DNA from 2 places in the Arthrobacter sp. SPT-J7 genome. Region 2 is predicted to be linked to the other one. Evidence: riboswitches for the same ligand, from Rfam matches in the RefSeq annotation. Region 2 holds a riboswitch; the other holds the start of a gene.
What was found. Region 2 has a riboswitch for guanidine ahead of AC5RWX_RS25990 (DMT family transporter). Riboswitches for the same ligand answer to the same signal wherever they lie in the genome.
Positions count from the first base shown of each region.

Region 1: it holds a riboswitch for guanidine, as region 2 does, so the genes downstream of both, AC5RWX_RS05580 (DMT family transporter) here and AC5RWX_RS25990 (DMT family transporter) in region 2, are expected to answer to the same signal.

Region 1 is NZ_JBNHFF010000003.1:26,559-33,957, forward strand. It holds gene AC5RWX_RS05560 (ABC transporter permease) at 1-400, shown strand, start outside; gene AC5RWX_RS05565 (ABC transporter ATP-binding protein) at 397-1,566, shown strand; gene AC5RWX_RS05570 (TetR/AcrR family transcriptional regulator) at 1,650-2,219, shown strand; gene arr (NAD(+)--rifampin ADP-ribosyltransferase) at 2,287-2,715, shown strand; guanidine-III (ykkC-III) riboswitch at 2,814-2,879, shown strand; gene AC5RWX_RS05580 (DMT family transporter) at 2,891-3,205, shown strand; gene AC5RWX_RS05585 (DMT family transporter) at 3,218-3,565, shown strand; gene lplAB (lipoate-protein ligase LplAB) at 3,890-4,951, shown strand; gene AC5RWX_RS05595 (dihydrofolate reductase family protein) at 5,000-5,650, opposite strand; gene pepN (aminopeptidase N) at 5,761-7,399, opposite strand, start outside.
Region 2 is NZ_JBNHFF010000118.1:1,732-9,130, forward strand. It holds gene AC5RWX_RS25950 (TOBE domain-containing protein) at 1-114, opposite strand, end outside; gene AC5RWX_RS25955 (DUF4031 domain-containing protein) at 249-1,118, shown strand; gene AC5RWX_RS25960 (2-phosphosulfolactate phosphatase) at 1,115-1,924, shown strand; gene AC5RWX_RS25965 (VOC family protein) at 2,019-2,405, shown strand; gene AC5RWX_RS25970 (YccF domain-containing protein) at 2,460-2,861, opposite strand; gene AC5RWX_RS25975 (phosphoribosylanthranilate isomerase) at 2,931-3,545, opposite strand; gene AC5RWX_RS25980 (HutD/Ves family protein) at 3,642-4,232, shown strand; gene AC5RWX_RS25985 (ferritin) at 4,305-4,835, shown strand; guanidine-III (ykkC-III) riboswitch at 4,911-4,975, shown strand; gene AC5RWX_RS25990 (DMT family transporter) at 4,985-5,308, shown strand; gene AC5RWX_RS25995 (DMT family transporter) at 5,308-5,685, shown strand; gene AC5RWX_RS26000 (nucleoside/nucleotide kinase family protein) at 5,797-6,423, shown strand; gene AC5RWX_RS26005 (aldo/keto reductase) at 6,493-7,399, shown strand, end outside.

The DNA of each region.
Region 1 (7,399 bases), on a different contig from region 2:
AACGGCGGGGGTGCTGATTGCCGCCTATGTGCTTCTCTTTCTTCCCCGGGCGCTGGTGAACCTCCGCTCGGGGCTGGCACAGGCACCCAAGGAACTTGACGAAGCAGCGCAGTCCCTGGGCAAAGCGCCGCTGACGTCTTTCGTACGGGTGACGCTGCGGCTCACCGCACCGGCTGCTGCCGGCGGCGCCGCTCTGGTATTCCTTGCCATCGTCAACGAACTGACCGCCACGCTGCTCCTTTCGCCGAACGGGACCAGGACTCTTGCCACGGAGTTCTGGAGCAAGAGCAGCGAGATCGACTACACCGGCGCGGCACCCTACGCGCTGCTGATGATCCTGCTCTCAGCACCCATGACCTACCTGCTCTTCCAACAGTCCAAGAAAGTGGCCGGACAGTGACCGAACAATCCCCTTCCAGGCTCCCGGCACCGCGTGTAGCGCCCTCCGTGGCGCCGACCACGAATGCGCACCTGGAGATTTCCGACGTCACCAAGAACTTCGGCTCCCAGTCGGTGCTCAAAGGCGTCGATCTTTCTGTAGCCAAAGGCGGAACCACGGCGATCGTGGGTCCTTCGGGGTCCGGCAAGACCACGCTGCTGCGGCTGATTGCCGGCTTTGAACATCCGGATACCGGCTGTATCAGGCTCAGCGGCTCACCGGTTGCCGGAGACGGTGTCTGGATTCCCGCCCACAAGCGGCATGTCGGTTACGTCGCGCAGGACGGGGCGCTCTTTCCGCATCTGACCGTGGGACAGAACATCGCTTTCGGTCTCAACGCTGGAAAACTCGACGGCGGCCGACGGGCCGTGAACGCAAGGGTTAAGGAACTGCTCGAAATGGTGTCCCTGGACGCCGCGATGGCGACACGGCGACCACACCAATTGTCCGGCGGCCAGCAACAGCGCGTTGCCTTGGCGCGCGCACTGGCCCGGAAGCCCGAACTGATGCTCTTGGATGAGCCCTTCTCGGCACTGGACGCCGGTCTCCGGGTGGCCACCCGCCGCGCCGTCGCCAAGGTGCTCAGTGAAGCCGGGGTAACCACCATCCTGGTGACCCATGACCAAGCCGAAGCGCTCTCGTTTGCGGATCAAGTGGCGATCATGCGCGGCGGGAGGCTGGCGCAGATTGGCAACCCCTTCGTGGTCTACACGCGGCCGGCCGACCGCGCCACGGCCGAGTTTCTGGGCGACGCGGTGATTTTGGATGCGTGGATGGAGGGTTCCCTGGCCACCTGCTCGCTGGGCGGAGTCCCGGTCCGCCGGCCGCCGGCGCAGGGTAAGGTCCAGCTCATGCTCCGCCCGGAGCAGATCCGCATCGCGCCGGACGGCCCCATCCGGGGCGTCGTCGTCGACACCGACTACTTCGGTCCGGAAACCACTGTCCGGATTAAGCTGGCCGAGACTAATGCGGCTCACCGCGCCGCTTCCGGCAACGGGCACCGGTACCCGGGCGGCGGCGAGGTCATCACCATCCGGCACTGGAACGCTTCCATCACCAAGCCCGGGACAGAGCTCTGCCTGCGGGTGGTCGGCGAAGGCGTGGCCTTCCCGCAGGACGGTCCGTGACGGTGGCACGCCCGGGCATCCGCAGACCGTACGGTCCAGGTGATGGACAGCGGACCGGATGAGCGGTCCGGATACGATGGGGCATGGCAAAGAATGAGCAGCGGAGACGGCTGCTCGCCGACGCAGGCTTGGCCGTTCTCGCTCGTGACGGTGCGCGCGGGTTAACGCACCGCGCGGTCGACGAAGCAGCGGGCGTCCCCGTCGGGACCGCCTCGAATTACTTCCGCAGCCGCGATGGCTTGATTGCCGGCCTCGTCCACCGCATGGGCGAGCGGCTGGTTCCGGATCCGATGGACCTCGAACGCCTCGCGGCCGCACCGCCAAGCCGCGAACTGTTCGCCGACTACCTGCGCGCAATGCTGCGCCGGCTTACCGCGGAGCGGGAGGTCACGCTCGCGCTGCTCGAGCTCCGTCTGGAAGGCACGCGCCGCCCAGCTGTTGCGGCAGTCCTGGCGGACTGGCACAAGGCGGCCTTCGAGGCCGACGTCGCGTTCCACGCCGCGGCAGGGCTTCCCGGCGGTCGTCGGGAGGTTGCGCTCTTTTACTACGCGGTGGAAGGCTTTCTGCTCGACCGCCTCACCACTGAGCTGGATCCTGGCTCATCCACCGACGACGTCATCGACGCGCTCGTTGCCGGGCTGCTGCAGCGATGAGCGGCGACGGTGAAGTGATAGCGCGCAGTCCGGCGACTACAGTGGGCCCACAGCGAGGAGATGGCGAATGAACAAGGAACCGATACCGGCCGAGGCCAGCGACGCCGGCCCTTTCTACCACGGTACGAAAGCTGATTTGGCGCCGGGCGATCTGCTGGAACCGGGCTTCAGCTCGAACTATGGGCAGCGGACAAAGGCGAACTTCGTCTACCTCACCGCAACCTTGGACGCCGCAACGTGGGGAGCCGAACTCGGAGTAGGGGAGGGACCGGGAAGAATCTACCGGGTGGAACCCACCGGCCCGTTTGAAAACGACCCCAACCTGACAGACCGGCGGTTCCCGGGCAACCCCACGAGGTCCTACCGCACCAGGGAGCCGTTGCGCATCATCGAAGAGGTCGTCGGGTGGGAACCACATCCGCCCGAGGTACTGCAGAAGATGCGAAACCATCTCGAAGAACTCAAGCGGCAAGGCGTCGAAGCCATCAACGAGTGATCCACCACCGATCCTCACGCAGCCCACACCCGAGCGGCGCGCTGGTGAGGCCCGCCACCAAAGCTGCGCATCGACGTCGCGCTTTGCTAGTTTTGGGATCAAGACCTCATTCCTAGGTCTCCGGACGACGGTTCAGTACCCGGTGTGCGACAAGACTGGCCAGAGGATTTCAATCGTGGAATGGGTCATTCTCATCCTGTCCGGTGTGCTGGAAGCTGTATGGGCCACGGCACTGGGCGCGTCCAAGAACTTCCGCCGGTTGTGGCCGTCCATCATTTTTGTGGTGGCCATGGCGTTGAGCATGGCCGGCCTGGCCTACGCCATGACCGCTATCCCTGTCGGAACCGCCTATGCGGTCTGGGTAGGCATCGGTGCAGTGCTGACGGCCGCCGTGGCCATGGTTATCGGGGCCGAAAAAGCCTCGCTGATCCGGGTCCTGCTGCTGCTGGGCATCATCGGCTGCGTGGTCGGCCTCAAGGCGATCGGCTAGCGGGAGCACATCATGCATTGGATTGTTTTGTTGGTCAGCGCCGTTTTGGAAGCGGTGTGGGCCACTGCGTTGAGCCTGTCCGAGGGCTTCAACCAGCCGCTGCCTACGGTCGTGTTTTTCGTGGCCGTGACCCTGAGCATGTTGGGCTTGGGCTACGCCATGCGCGGTATCTCGCTGGGGACTGCCTACGCTGTCTGGACCGGAACGGGGGCGGCGCTCACCGTAGGCTACTCCATGCTGTTCGGCGGAGAGCCGGCGAGTGTGCTGAAGCTGCTGTTCGTCGCGGGCATCATCGGCTGCGTCATCGGGCTCAAGCTGGTTGACGGCCAGGGCGACCAGAAGGGCGACGCGAAGGCATGAAAAAGCGCCGGCAGGTAAGTGGAGGTTGGGGGGAGTCTCTCCACTACCCGCCGGCGCTTGGACCGGGCACGTCCGGCCCCTCTTTTTCACTCGCACCGTGATGAGGTGTCTCTGACACTACCGGAAGCGTCTGGGCACAGCCCCGGCAGCAGCTGGGAGAATGCTGGGTAGATAGCCGAGCGGGCGCCGGAAGCGAAGTCGGCCCGACGACGGCAGGCCCGACGCCGTGGGGGCCCGACGCCGTGATAAGACTGTGGTGGCCTTCAACCACCGCCAGCCGAGCCGACGGCGGCAACCTGGCCAACCTGAGCAAGGAGAGCGTAAATGTCCGACCATCGCCACGGAGAGTACAAGGTCCAGGGCGGCAAGCTTGTTGTTGTTGATTTTGACGTGATGGATCACAAGATCATCCGCCCGTCAGTCAGCGGGGACTTCTTCCTGGAACCGGATGAAGCCCTGGCAGACATCAACACGGCGCTGGACGGCATGAGCACCGAAAGCAGCCACGCCAATTATGCTGCAGCCATCACTGCGGCGTTGCGGCCCGACGCCCAGATGTTTGGTTTCTCCGCAGATGCCGTTGCCGTTGCCGTGCGCCGGGCCCTGAACAAGGCCACCGGGTGGCTGGACCACAAGTGGCAGGTTATTCCGCCCACTCCGCTGCCCACCCACATGCATGTGGCGATGGACGAGGTGTTGACCCGCCAGGTGGGTGCCGGGAAACGGCCGCCGACGCTGCGGTTCTGGGAGTGGGAGACGCCCTCCGTGGTGATCGGCAGCTTCCAGTCGGTGCGCAATGAGGTGGATCCGAATGGAGCCGAACGCCACGGCATCACCGTGGTGCGCCGGATCAGCGGCGGCGGGGCCATGTTCATGGAGCGGGGGAACGCCATCACCTACTCGCTGTACCTCCCGCAGACCCTGGTGGACGGGCAAAGCTTTGAAGCCTCCTATGCTTACCTCGATGCGTGGGTCATGGCCTCGCTGGAGAAGGTCGGCATCAAGGCGTTCTACCAACCGCTCAACGACATCGCGACGCCGGAGGGCAAGATCGGCGGCGCTGCACAGAAGAGGTTGGCCAATGGCGGGGTGCTCCACCATGTGACCATGTCCTACGACATCGACGCGGACAAGATGACCGACGTGCTGCGGATCGGCAAGGAGAAAATCTCCGACAAGGGCATTACCAGCGCCAAGAAGCGCGTCGACCCGCTGCGGCGTCAAACCGGCCTGAGCCGGGAAGAGATCATCGACGTGATGATCCGGACCTTCAAGGACCGCTATGCCGCCGCTGACAGCGGCTTCTCCGACGAGGAGTTGGCGATGGCCCGCGAACTCGTGGACACCAAGTTCAGCACGGAGGAGTGGCTGCACCGCGTGCCATAACCGGCCGCCGGTGGCTGGTGGCTGGCAGTCCCCGGCCCAGCTGCGTGGTTAGCGCGCCTTCCTGGCCAGAAGGGCGTGCGACACAGTGGGGGAAGCGATGGATTGGACGCATGCATAACCCAAAGCCACGGCATCGAGATTCTCGAAGAGCCGCTCGCCGCCGCCCAGCAGGACCGGAACGATGGCCAGATGCAATTCGTCCACCAGGCCGGCACGCAGGTACTGATTGACCGTGGAGGCTCCGCCGCCGAGCCGGACGTCCTGCCCGTTGGCAGCGGCGGCGGCTTGCCGCAGCGCGGATTCGATCCCGTCGTCGACGAACTGGAAGACGGTCCCGCCGGCCATGCGGATCGGCGGTTGCGCGTAGTGGGTCAGCACGAAGACCGGGTGGTGGAAGGGCGGGTCATCGCCCCACCAGCCCTTCCACTCCGAGGACGCCTGGTCGCGGCGAGCCGGCCCGAACATGTTCCGGCCCATGATGGTGGCGCCGATCCCGCGCTCGCCGGCGAGGACAAAGTCGTTGTCAGGGCCTGTTGAACCGCCGCTTTCACCGATCATCCGTTTGCCGGCCTCGGTTTGGAACATCCACTCGTGCAGCTGTTCGCCGCCCACACCCAACGGGTTTTCCAAGGACTGGTGGCGACCGGCGGCATAGCCGTCCAGGGAAACGGCAAAATTGTGGACACGCAGCTTAGGCATTGATCCTCCTGCCACCGAAGCCCGGATAACCAAGCCAGACCGGGTCCTGCGGAAGTTGTCAGTGTAGTGCAACGCAGGGGTGCGGGGAACTGACCGGCCTTCAGCAGCGGTTAGCCGCGGCCCTCCGTGAGGCTGCCCATCTGCTGGGCGCGGAGGGCGCGGACCAAGTGGTCGCGCTGTTCGATGACGATGCGGCGCAACGCGGCCGGTGCATCGCGGTTGCCGTCCAGCCAGGCGTCGGTGCGGACGACGACGGGGTGATCGGCCGGTGCCTGGCCGTCGGCCAGATCCTGCCCGCCGGGGTAGAGCCCGCGGACCAGTCGGGCCGCGATCTCAATGCTCTTGGACGACCAGATCCGGACGAGTTCCGCGAAGTAGGGATCCACGTACTCGTCGAGCAGGTCATGTGGACCCTGGCAGAACCCGTCGATCGTGGCGTCCAGGAGCTGGTTGGATAGCGAATTAGTATGCACGGCCGTGCGCCACGCTTCCGCCTTCACCTCGGGTACCGGCCGGGCCGTCGAGGCAGCCAGGTGGCCTGCTCGTGCGGCGACGGTGCGGTCACCTTCCAGCGCCGCATCGAGTTCAGCCACGCCAGCGTGACCGGTGGCGGCCAGCGCCTGCCAGAACCGCCACCGCAGATCCGTGTCCACGGCGAGGCCGGCAACAGCCGCGTTGCCCAACAGCAGGTCGCGCAGGAACGGGGCCTGGCTGTCCTCAGCACGGGCCACCGCGGCCAGCGACCTTGCCCAGGTCAGTTGCTGGTCGCTGCCCGGATCCGCCGCTTCGACCTGCCGCCGTGCAGCAGCGACGAACGCTGCCGCCAGGGTTTGGCGGCGGGCTGCCGGTGCGTACCGGTCCATGGCTGTCTTGGCACAGTCCAAAACCACCTGCAGCACACTGTTCTCGGTTTCAGCGGGGGCAAACCGCTGCACGGCCTCCACATATTCTGCGGCCGGGAGCAGCCCGTCGCGCGTCATGTTCCAGAGGCTGGACCAGCAGAGCGCGCGGGCCAGAGGGTCGTTCAGCCGGTCCAGCGACGACAGGACTGTCTGCAGCGAGTGCTGGTCGAACACCACCTTGGCGTAGGTCAGGTCGTCGTCATTGAGCAGCAGCAGTGCAGGCAGTTCCCGGCCGGCCAGTTCGGGAAGCTCCGTGCGCGGACTGGCCACGTCCAGTTCCAGTTGGTCGGTGCGGAGCAGCCGGCCGGACGGATCGGGGTTGTAGAACCCCAGCCGCAAGCGGTGCGGGCGGTGCGCGGGTTCGTCCGTCACCGGATCCACCGCATCCTGGACGATGGCCGCAGCGGCGATTGCCCCGCCGTCGTGCTGAAGATCCAGTGCCAGGGTGGAGATGCCGGCAGTCTGCAGCCACTGGTGCGCCCAGTGCTCCATGTCCCGGCCGGAGGCCGCGCTCAGGGCGGTGAGAAAGTCGGCCAGCGAGGTGTTGCCGTAGGCGTGCTCGCGGAAATAGCGGCGCGAGGCACCGATGAACGAGTCGAAGCCGGCATAGGCCACCAACTGCTTGAGCACCGAGGCGCCCTTGGCGTAGGTGATGCCGTCGAAGTTCTGTTTGGCGGCTTCCAGGTCGCGGATGTCGGCGACGATGGGGTGGGTGGTTGGCAACTGGTCCTGCACATACGCCCAGCCCTTGCGCCGGTTGGCGAAGGTGATCCATGCGTTGCTCCACTGCGTGGCCTCGGCCGAGGCGAGCGCACCCATGTAGTCGGCGAACGATTCCTTCAGCCAG
Region 2 (7,399 bases):
CCGGCCGCCGTCGTCCTTCATGGCGGTGAGCGATCCGTTGTCCAACCAACGCCGCACGGTGTCGTCGCTGACACCGAGGAAGCGGGCAGCTTCAGCAACGCGAATAATGGTCATAGACCCAGTATGGCGCAGCTGCGGTAGGAACAGCATAGCTGAGCCGCATTTTCGGATACCGCACAAAAGCGTGCCCGCACCCAGGGTCGCGTTCCCGCCGAAACCTCATGACCTGTCCCAACTAGACTTCCTCCATGGCCATCTACATCGACCCGCCGCTGTGGCCTGCCCACGGGACCCATTTCTCGCATCTGGTATCTGACACGTCGCTCGCCGAACTGCACTCGTTCGCAGCCGCCGCCGGCATTCCGGAGCGGGCCTTTGACGGCGACCACTACGACGTTGCTGAGCGCCGCTTCGATGACCTGGTGTCGGCGGGTGCCATCCCCGTGCAGGCCCGGATCCTGGTGCGAAAGCTGATCGCCAGCGGTCTGAGGATCCCTGCACGGCAACGGAACAAGTCGCTCAAGGTTCCGCTGTTCAACCGGTGGGACGCCATCATGCCCGGCCACGACGCGCTTTTCCTCGACCTGCTGGACCGGTGGAGCGAGCCGCACCGCCGGTACCACGGCTGCACGCACCTGCTGTCGGTACTGGAAGCGCTGGACCTGCTCACCGATCCCGATGACCCGCCCCGCACGGTGCTGCTGGCCGCGTGGTTCCACGACGCCGTCTACCGGTGCGTCGCCGGCCAGGACGAGGAGGAGTCGGCCTGCCTGGCGGAGGATCGGCTGGTTGCTGCCGGGCTTCCCGAGGCGGAGGTCGCCGAGGTGGCACGGTTGGTGCGGCTGACATCGGACCATCGCCCCGCGGCGGGGGACGACTTCGGCGCCCTCCTCTGCGATGCAGACCTTTCCGTCCTGGGCGGGGAACCTGAGGAGTACGCGAGGTACGTGGCCGATGTCCGCCAGGACTATGCGCACATCGGCGACGCTGACTTCGCTGCCGGCCGCGCCGCTGTCGTACGCCACCTGCTGGACCTGGACCCGCTGTTCCACACCGGCCGGGCGCGGGAACTGTGGCTGGGCGCCGCCCGCCGGAACCTGGAAGGCGAACTGGCGTGAACGCACCCACTTCAAACCCCCGCCACACACTCACGGCAGGTGCTGCCCACCGGCAACTGCCCTACAACGTGCGGCTGGAATGGGGGCTCGACGGCGCCAGGACGGTAACGTCCGGGGCGGACCTCGCCGTGGTGGTGGACGTCCTGTCCTTCACCACCTGTGTCAGCGTCGCCCTGGACCGGGGAGCCGTCGTTTTTCCGTTTCCCTGGAAGGACACCAGTGCCGAAGACTTCGCCGCCCACCACGGCGCCCAACTGGCAGGGCCCCGCAACGGCGGCGGGCTGAGCCTCTCCCCCGCGAGCTTCCGGGCTGCGGGGTCCTTGGAGCGGGTGGTCCTGCCCTCGCCCAATGGATCCGCCCTATGCCATGAGCTGGCGGGCGAGGTCCCCCTGGTAGCTGCGGTATCGCTCCGCAATGCGGCAGCAACGGCCGACTGGGTGATGGCCAACTTCCCTGAAGATGCCGTGATCGCTGTGATTGCCGCCGGTGAACACTGCCCGGACCGCACCCTCCGCCCGGCTGTGGAGGACCAGATCGGCGCCGGCGCGTTCATCGCGGGCTTGGTGGCTGCGGGCAAGGGCGGCTACGAGGCCGAAGACGGCAGGCACGGTTACTCACCCGAAGCCGTGGCCGCGATGGCGGTGTTCGACGCGGCGGAGCCGCGGCTCCGGGATATGCTGCACGGGTGTTCCAGCGGCCGCGAGCTGGCCGGCGCCGGCTATGCCGGCGACGTGGATATCGCCGCGGAACTGGACGACAGCAGCACCGTGGCCCTCCTGATCAACGGGGCATTCACTCCCCGCTGATGGACCTGCGCCCGGCTGGTCCGGCCGGACCCAAGGAATACTTCCAGCCACCCGGACCTTTACGGTTCTGGCAGGAGGATGCAACACTGCTCGGATGACCCTGCGCATCAAGTCCCTTTGCATCGATTCGACCGATCCTAAAGTGCCCGCGGACTTCTGGGAGAAAGCGCTGGGGTGGCGCCGGACGTACGAGGCGGACGATGAGATTGTGCTGGAGCCGCCGGCCGGCAGCCCCGAGGACGGAGTGTCCCCGGACCTGCTCTTCCTCAAGGTGCCCGAGCGCAAGGAGGTCAAGAACAGGCTTCACCTGGACCTGCGGCCCGGGGACCGCGACGCAGAGGTTGCAAGGCTCGTGGGCCTTGGTGCCAAACGCGTTTCTGTGGGCCAGGGCCCTGAGGTTACCTGGGTGGTAATGGCTGATCCGGACAGCAATGAGTTCTGCGTCCTGCGGGCGCTGCGGCCGGATGAGCCAACGGAGTAGAGGGCCCGTCAGCTCATCAGTACCCGGGTGCTGTCGGCGGGGCACCGCCCCGGCTTACCGGTAGGCCGTGACGAACGGCGCGTCGGTGGGCACGATCTGCTTGCCCAGCGGCATCAGGGACACCGGGATGAGCTTAAGGTTGGCGATGGCTAGCGGGATGCCGATGATGGTGATGGCCATGGCAAAGGCCGTGACCACGTGGCCGATAGCGATCCAGATGCCCGCCACCAGCAGCCAGATCACGTTGCCCAGCAGGGAAAAGACTCCTGTTCCGCCGGGCTTGTCCACCACTGTGCGGCCGAACGGCCACAGCGTGTATGACGCAATCCTGAACGAGGCGATGCCCCACGGAATGGTGATGATCAGGAGGCAGCAGATGACGCCGGCCAGGAAGTAGCCCAGCGCAAGCCAGAATCCCCCGAAAACCAGCCAGATGATGTTGAGCAGTGTCTTCATTCATCCATTGTGCCCCGGGGCACTGACAATAGGATGGGGTTTGCCCTGACCGGGCCGTCAACCCGGCTGCTACACGGGGGCAGCCGCGCCCTTCGCCGCCCGCACAAAGGCACGCACCTTGGCCAGGTCCTTCACGCCCCGGGATGCCTCCACACCGGAGGAGACATCGACGCCCCAGGCGTGGGCTGCCGCGGAGGACGCACCCACGTTGGCGGGGTCGAGCCCGCCGGCGAGCAGCCAGTGCCGTCCTTGAAGAACCGGCAGGGCGGCCACGGAGGCGTAGTCCCACGCCTTCCCGGAGCCCGGCACCGCGGCGTCAATCAGCAGCAGGTCCTCGCCCCAGTTCTCGAACTCCTCCGGAGCGGCAGCCATGGTGACTGCCCTGATCAGCTTCATGCCGGCATCGTGCACGGTAGCGACGTCCTCACGGGTGCGGGGGCCGTGCAGCTGGATCCATTCCAGCCCGGCAGCGCGGGCGATCGCCACGGCGTCGGCCACCGGTTCGTGGCGGAATACTGCGATGGGCGAGACTCCTGCGGGGACCTCCGCCAGCAACGAGGACGCCTGGGATGGCGAGACAACGCGGGGGCTGGCGGTGAGGACGAAGCCCACGGCATCCGCCCCGGCACTTACCGCTTCACGGACGGATTCGGGCGTACTGAGCCCACACACTTTCACAAACATTCCCGGCTCCTTGAGGCTGTTCTTGTGTTATTCCCCCGGAGGAGAGTAGCAGGAAGGCGGGCCGCGGGATGTACGCGGGGGAATTAGGCTGGGCAGATGGAGATCATCCGCTTTGCAGACCTTAAACCCGAACCCTGGCGGAACGGCGGCGGGGTGACGCGCCAGCTGGCCAGCCACCCTGCCACAGGTTCCGCGCAGGACGGGTCCTGGGACTGGCGGGTCAGCATCGCTGACGTCAGCAAGGCCGGCGATTTCTCCGCGTTCCCAGGGATGGAGCGGGTGCTGACGGTGGTGGAGGGTGAACTCCTGCTGCTGTCCGTGGACGGCGCCGAACATCCCCTGGAGAAGTACCGTCCTTTCCGGTTTCCGGGCGGGGCCAGCACGCAGGCTTCCCTTCCGACGGGTGATATCCGGGACCTCAACGTCATCACGCGGGCAGGCCGCTTCAAGGGCTTCACGTCCATCATCGAGCTCTCGAAAAAACGTGCCAAGCCCATCTTCGAAGGACAGCTGGGGATCCTGCTCCAGGGACAGGCCACGGCAGCCGCAGGAACCAACGAACCCGAGGCACTGACGCGATACGACGCAGTGGTGGGTTCCGACGTCGACACCCCTGACGTCCTGGGCCGCGGTTTCCTTGCCGTCGTCTCGATCGACCCTGTTGAGGATGGGCCCGGCGCGGAATAGGAGAGCCTCGCCTTTGGGAAGCAGAGCCTTTCCACACTGGTGGCTCCACGCAGCCGTCCCTAAACTCGGGCTATGACCACTTCAACGTTCAATGCGCTCCTGTCCACCCAGATCGGCAACGAATTCACGGCATCGCAGCAGTACATTGCCGTGGCGACCTGGTTTGCCAATCAGGACCTCCCCCAGTTGGCCAGGTATTTCTACCGCCAGTCCGTGGAGGAACGGAACCACGCCATGATGATGGTGCAGTACATGCTGGACCGCGACATCGCCTTCACCATTCCGGGCGTCCCCGCCGTCCGCAACGACTTCACCTCGGTCACCGAGCCGTTGGCCCTTGCCCTCCAGCAGGAAAAGGAAGTCACCCGCAACATCGAGGACCTTTTCCGGGCAGCCCGCGGCGAGAACGACGCACTGGGCGAGCAGTTTATGCTCTGGTTCCTGAAGGAGCAGGTTGAGGAAGTCGCGTCCATGACCACGCTGCTGAACATCGCCGAGCGGGCGGACAACCTGTTCGACATCGAGAACTTCATTGCCCGTGAAACCATCGGCGACGGCGGCCGCGACTCATCGGCGCCCGAGGCAGCCGGCGGCGCCCTATGAGGTCCGGGGCTGCCTGGTGGTGAGGTTTCCCACCATCAGTGGCCGCCCGGCGTCGGGCGTTGCTACGCTGGAGAGGTAGACTCCGCAAACGGGCCTCCGGACGACGGTTCAGTACCCGGCACGCGACAAGACTGGCCAAAGGATCTGTCATGCCGTGGTTAATCCTCATCCTTTCCGGCGCCCTTGAAGCGGTGTGGGCAGCAGCTCTGCACCTCGCCTTCCAGGCGTCCGGCCGGCGCCGCATCGCCCCCGCCGCGCTCTTCCTGGTCTCCGCGGCCGCCAGCACCGGCGGCCTGGCCATCGCCATGCAATCGATACCCACCGGCACGGCGTACGCGGTGTGGGTAGGCGTGGGTGTGGTGCTGACCTCCGCCTACGCCATCGTCACCAAGGTGGAACGCCCGACGGCGGCACGGCTCCTCCTGCTGTCCGGCATCGCAGTGTGCGTGGTCGGCCTGAAGGTGGTGGCGTAATGCTGCGGCGCTCGATTCCTTGGCTTGTGCTTATCGCCTCAGCCGTTCTCGAAGCGGTGTGGGCCACCGCTCTCGGTTTGTCCGACGGCTTCACCGAGCCCTTTCCCACACTGGTCTTCGCAATAACGGCAACGTTGAGCATGCTGGGCCTGGGCATGGCCATCCGGACCATTCCCCTGGGCACCGCCTACGCCGTTTGGGTGGGAATTGGTGCGGCACTGACCGTGGGTTGGGCTATGGCCACCGGCATGGAAGCCTTCAGCGTGGTGAAAGTGGTGTTTATTGCCGGAATCGTTGGCTGCGCGGCTGGGCTCAAAGCGCTGCCCGGAGGAGCCGACGCCGACGAGCCGGAAACTGCCTTCCACTCCAGCCGCTGAAGCTCCCCATGTTTCAGGTAGGCCGATGGCGTGGCCCGGGGGTCGCCGTCGGATGTGGCGTTCCTGGAATGAAAGGATGGGGAGATTCAACGGGCGGTCTAGGCTTTTGCCATGGACTCCCCCGAGATCATCCACGCGATGGCCGCACTGCGGGAAAGGCTCGTCCCTGGTACGCGGACCATCCTGGGCATTGCGGGTGCCCCTGGTTCCGGCAAGTCCACCTTCGCCGAGTGGATCCGGCAGCAGTTCGAGCCCGGGCAGGCCATAGTGGTACCCATGGACGGCTTCCACCTCGGCAACACCATCATCGATGGCACCCCGCTGCGGCAGCGCAAGGGAGCCATCGACACGTTCGACGCCGGCGGTTATCTTTCGCTGCTGCGCCGCCTGGTGCGCCGGGATGAGCCGGTGGTTTACGCTCCGGAGTTCCGTCGCACCTTGGATGAACCCGTAGCAGCTTCCGTCGCCATCCCGGCAGACGTCCCGCTGGTGATCACCGAGGGTAACTACCTGCTGATGGAACAGGAACCCTGGAAATACATCAGGGCGCAGCTGGACGAGGTTTGGTTTGTCGACACGCCCCCGGAGCTGCGCCTGGCCCGCTTGGTGGAACGGCACGTTTCATTTGGGATGGAACGGACTGCGGCTGAGGCTTGGGCAACCGGCCCGGACGAAGCCAACGCGGTGGTGATCCAAGCAACCCGTTCAGCTGCGGACCGGGTCATTCCCTGGCATTAGGACTGACGGAATACAAGCTACCGGGAGGGTGTTCCTGGCTTGGACAACTTGAATGATGGGAGCACGGTCATGGCAGCAGCAGTCCACCTTGGCGACGGCCTCGAGGTCAGCCCTCTCGGCTTCGGCGGAATGGCACTCACACCGGTTTACGGGGAGGTTGATCCGGCTGGCGCGCTCAGGACGCTTCATCACGCCGTCGACTCGGGCGTCAGCTTCATCGACACGGCAGACGTCTACGGCGGTGGCAGCAACGAGGAACTGATCGCGCATTTACTGAAGACGCGGCGGGACGAGGTCCAGCTTGCCACCAAGTTCGGCCTGGTGGGCTCGCCGGCGGACGGCTATACGGACATCCGGGGCGACGCCGTACATATCCGCCAGGCCGTGGACCGGAGCCTGCAGCGGCTGGGCACGGACGTGATAGACCTCTACTACATGCACCGCCGTGACCTCCGCGTTCCGATTGTGGAAACCGTGGAGGCCATGGCGGAGCTTGTGCAGCAGGGCAAGGTCAAGCACCTGGGACTGTCGGAGGTGACGGCCCAGGAGCTGGAGGATGCATCCGCAATCCACCCTATTGCGGCGGTCCAGAGTGAATGGTCCATCTGGAGCCGCGACGTGGAACGCAACGTTGTTCCTGCGGCCGCCGCCCTGGGAGTGGGTTTTGTGCCGTACTCGCCTTTGGGCCGGGGATTCCTCACCGGCACCGTTGACGCTTCCAGCTTGGGGGACAACGACTTCCGACGGCGGATTCCCCGCTTCGCCCCTGACGCGGCGAGCGCCAACCAGGCAGTGGTGGCCACCGTCCGGTCCGTGGCGTACGAACTGGGAGCGACGCCTGCGCAGGTGGCCCTGGCCTGGCTGCTCGCCCAAGGCAAGCTGCTCGGCCTGCCCGTCGTCCCCATTCCCGGCACCCGCAAGACTCACCGGATCGACGAAAACCTTGGCGCGCTGGCCCTGGAGCTGAGCCGTCCGC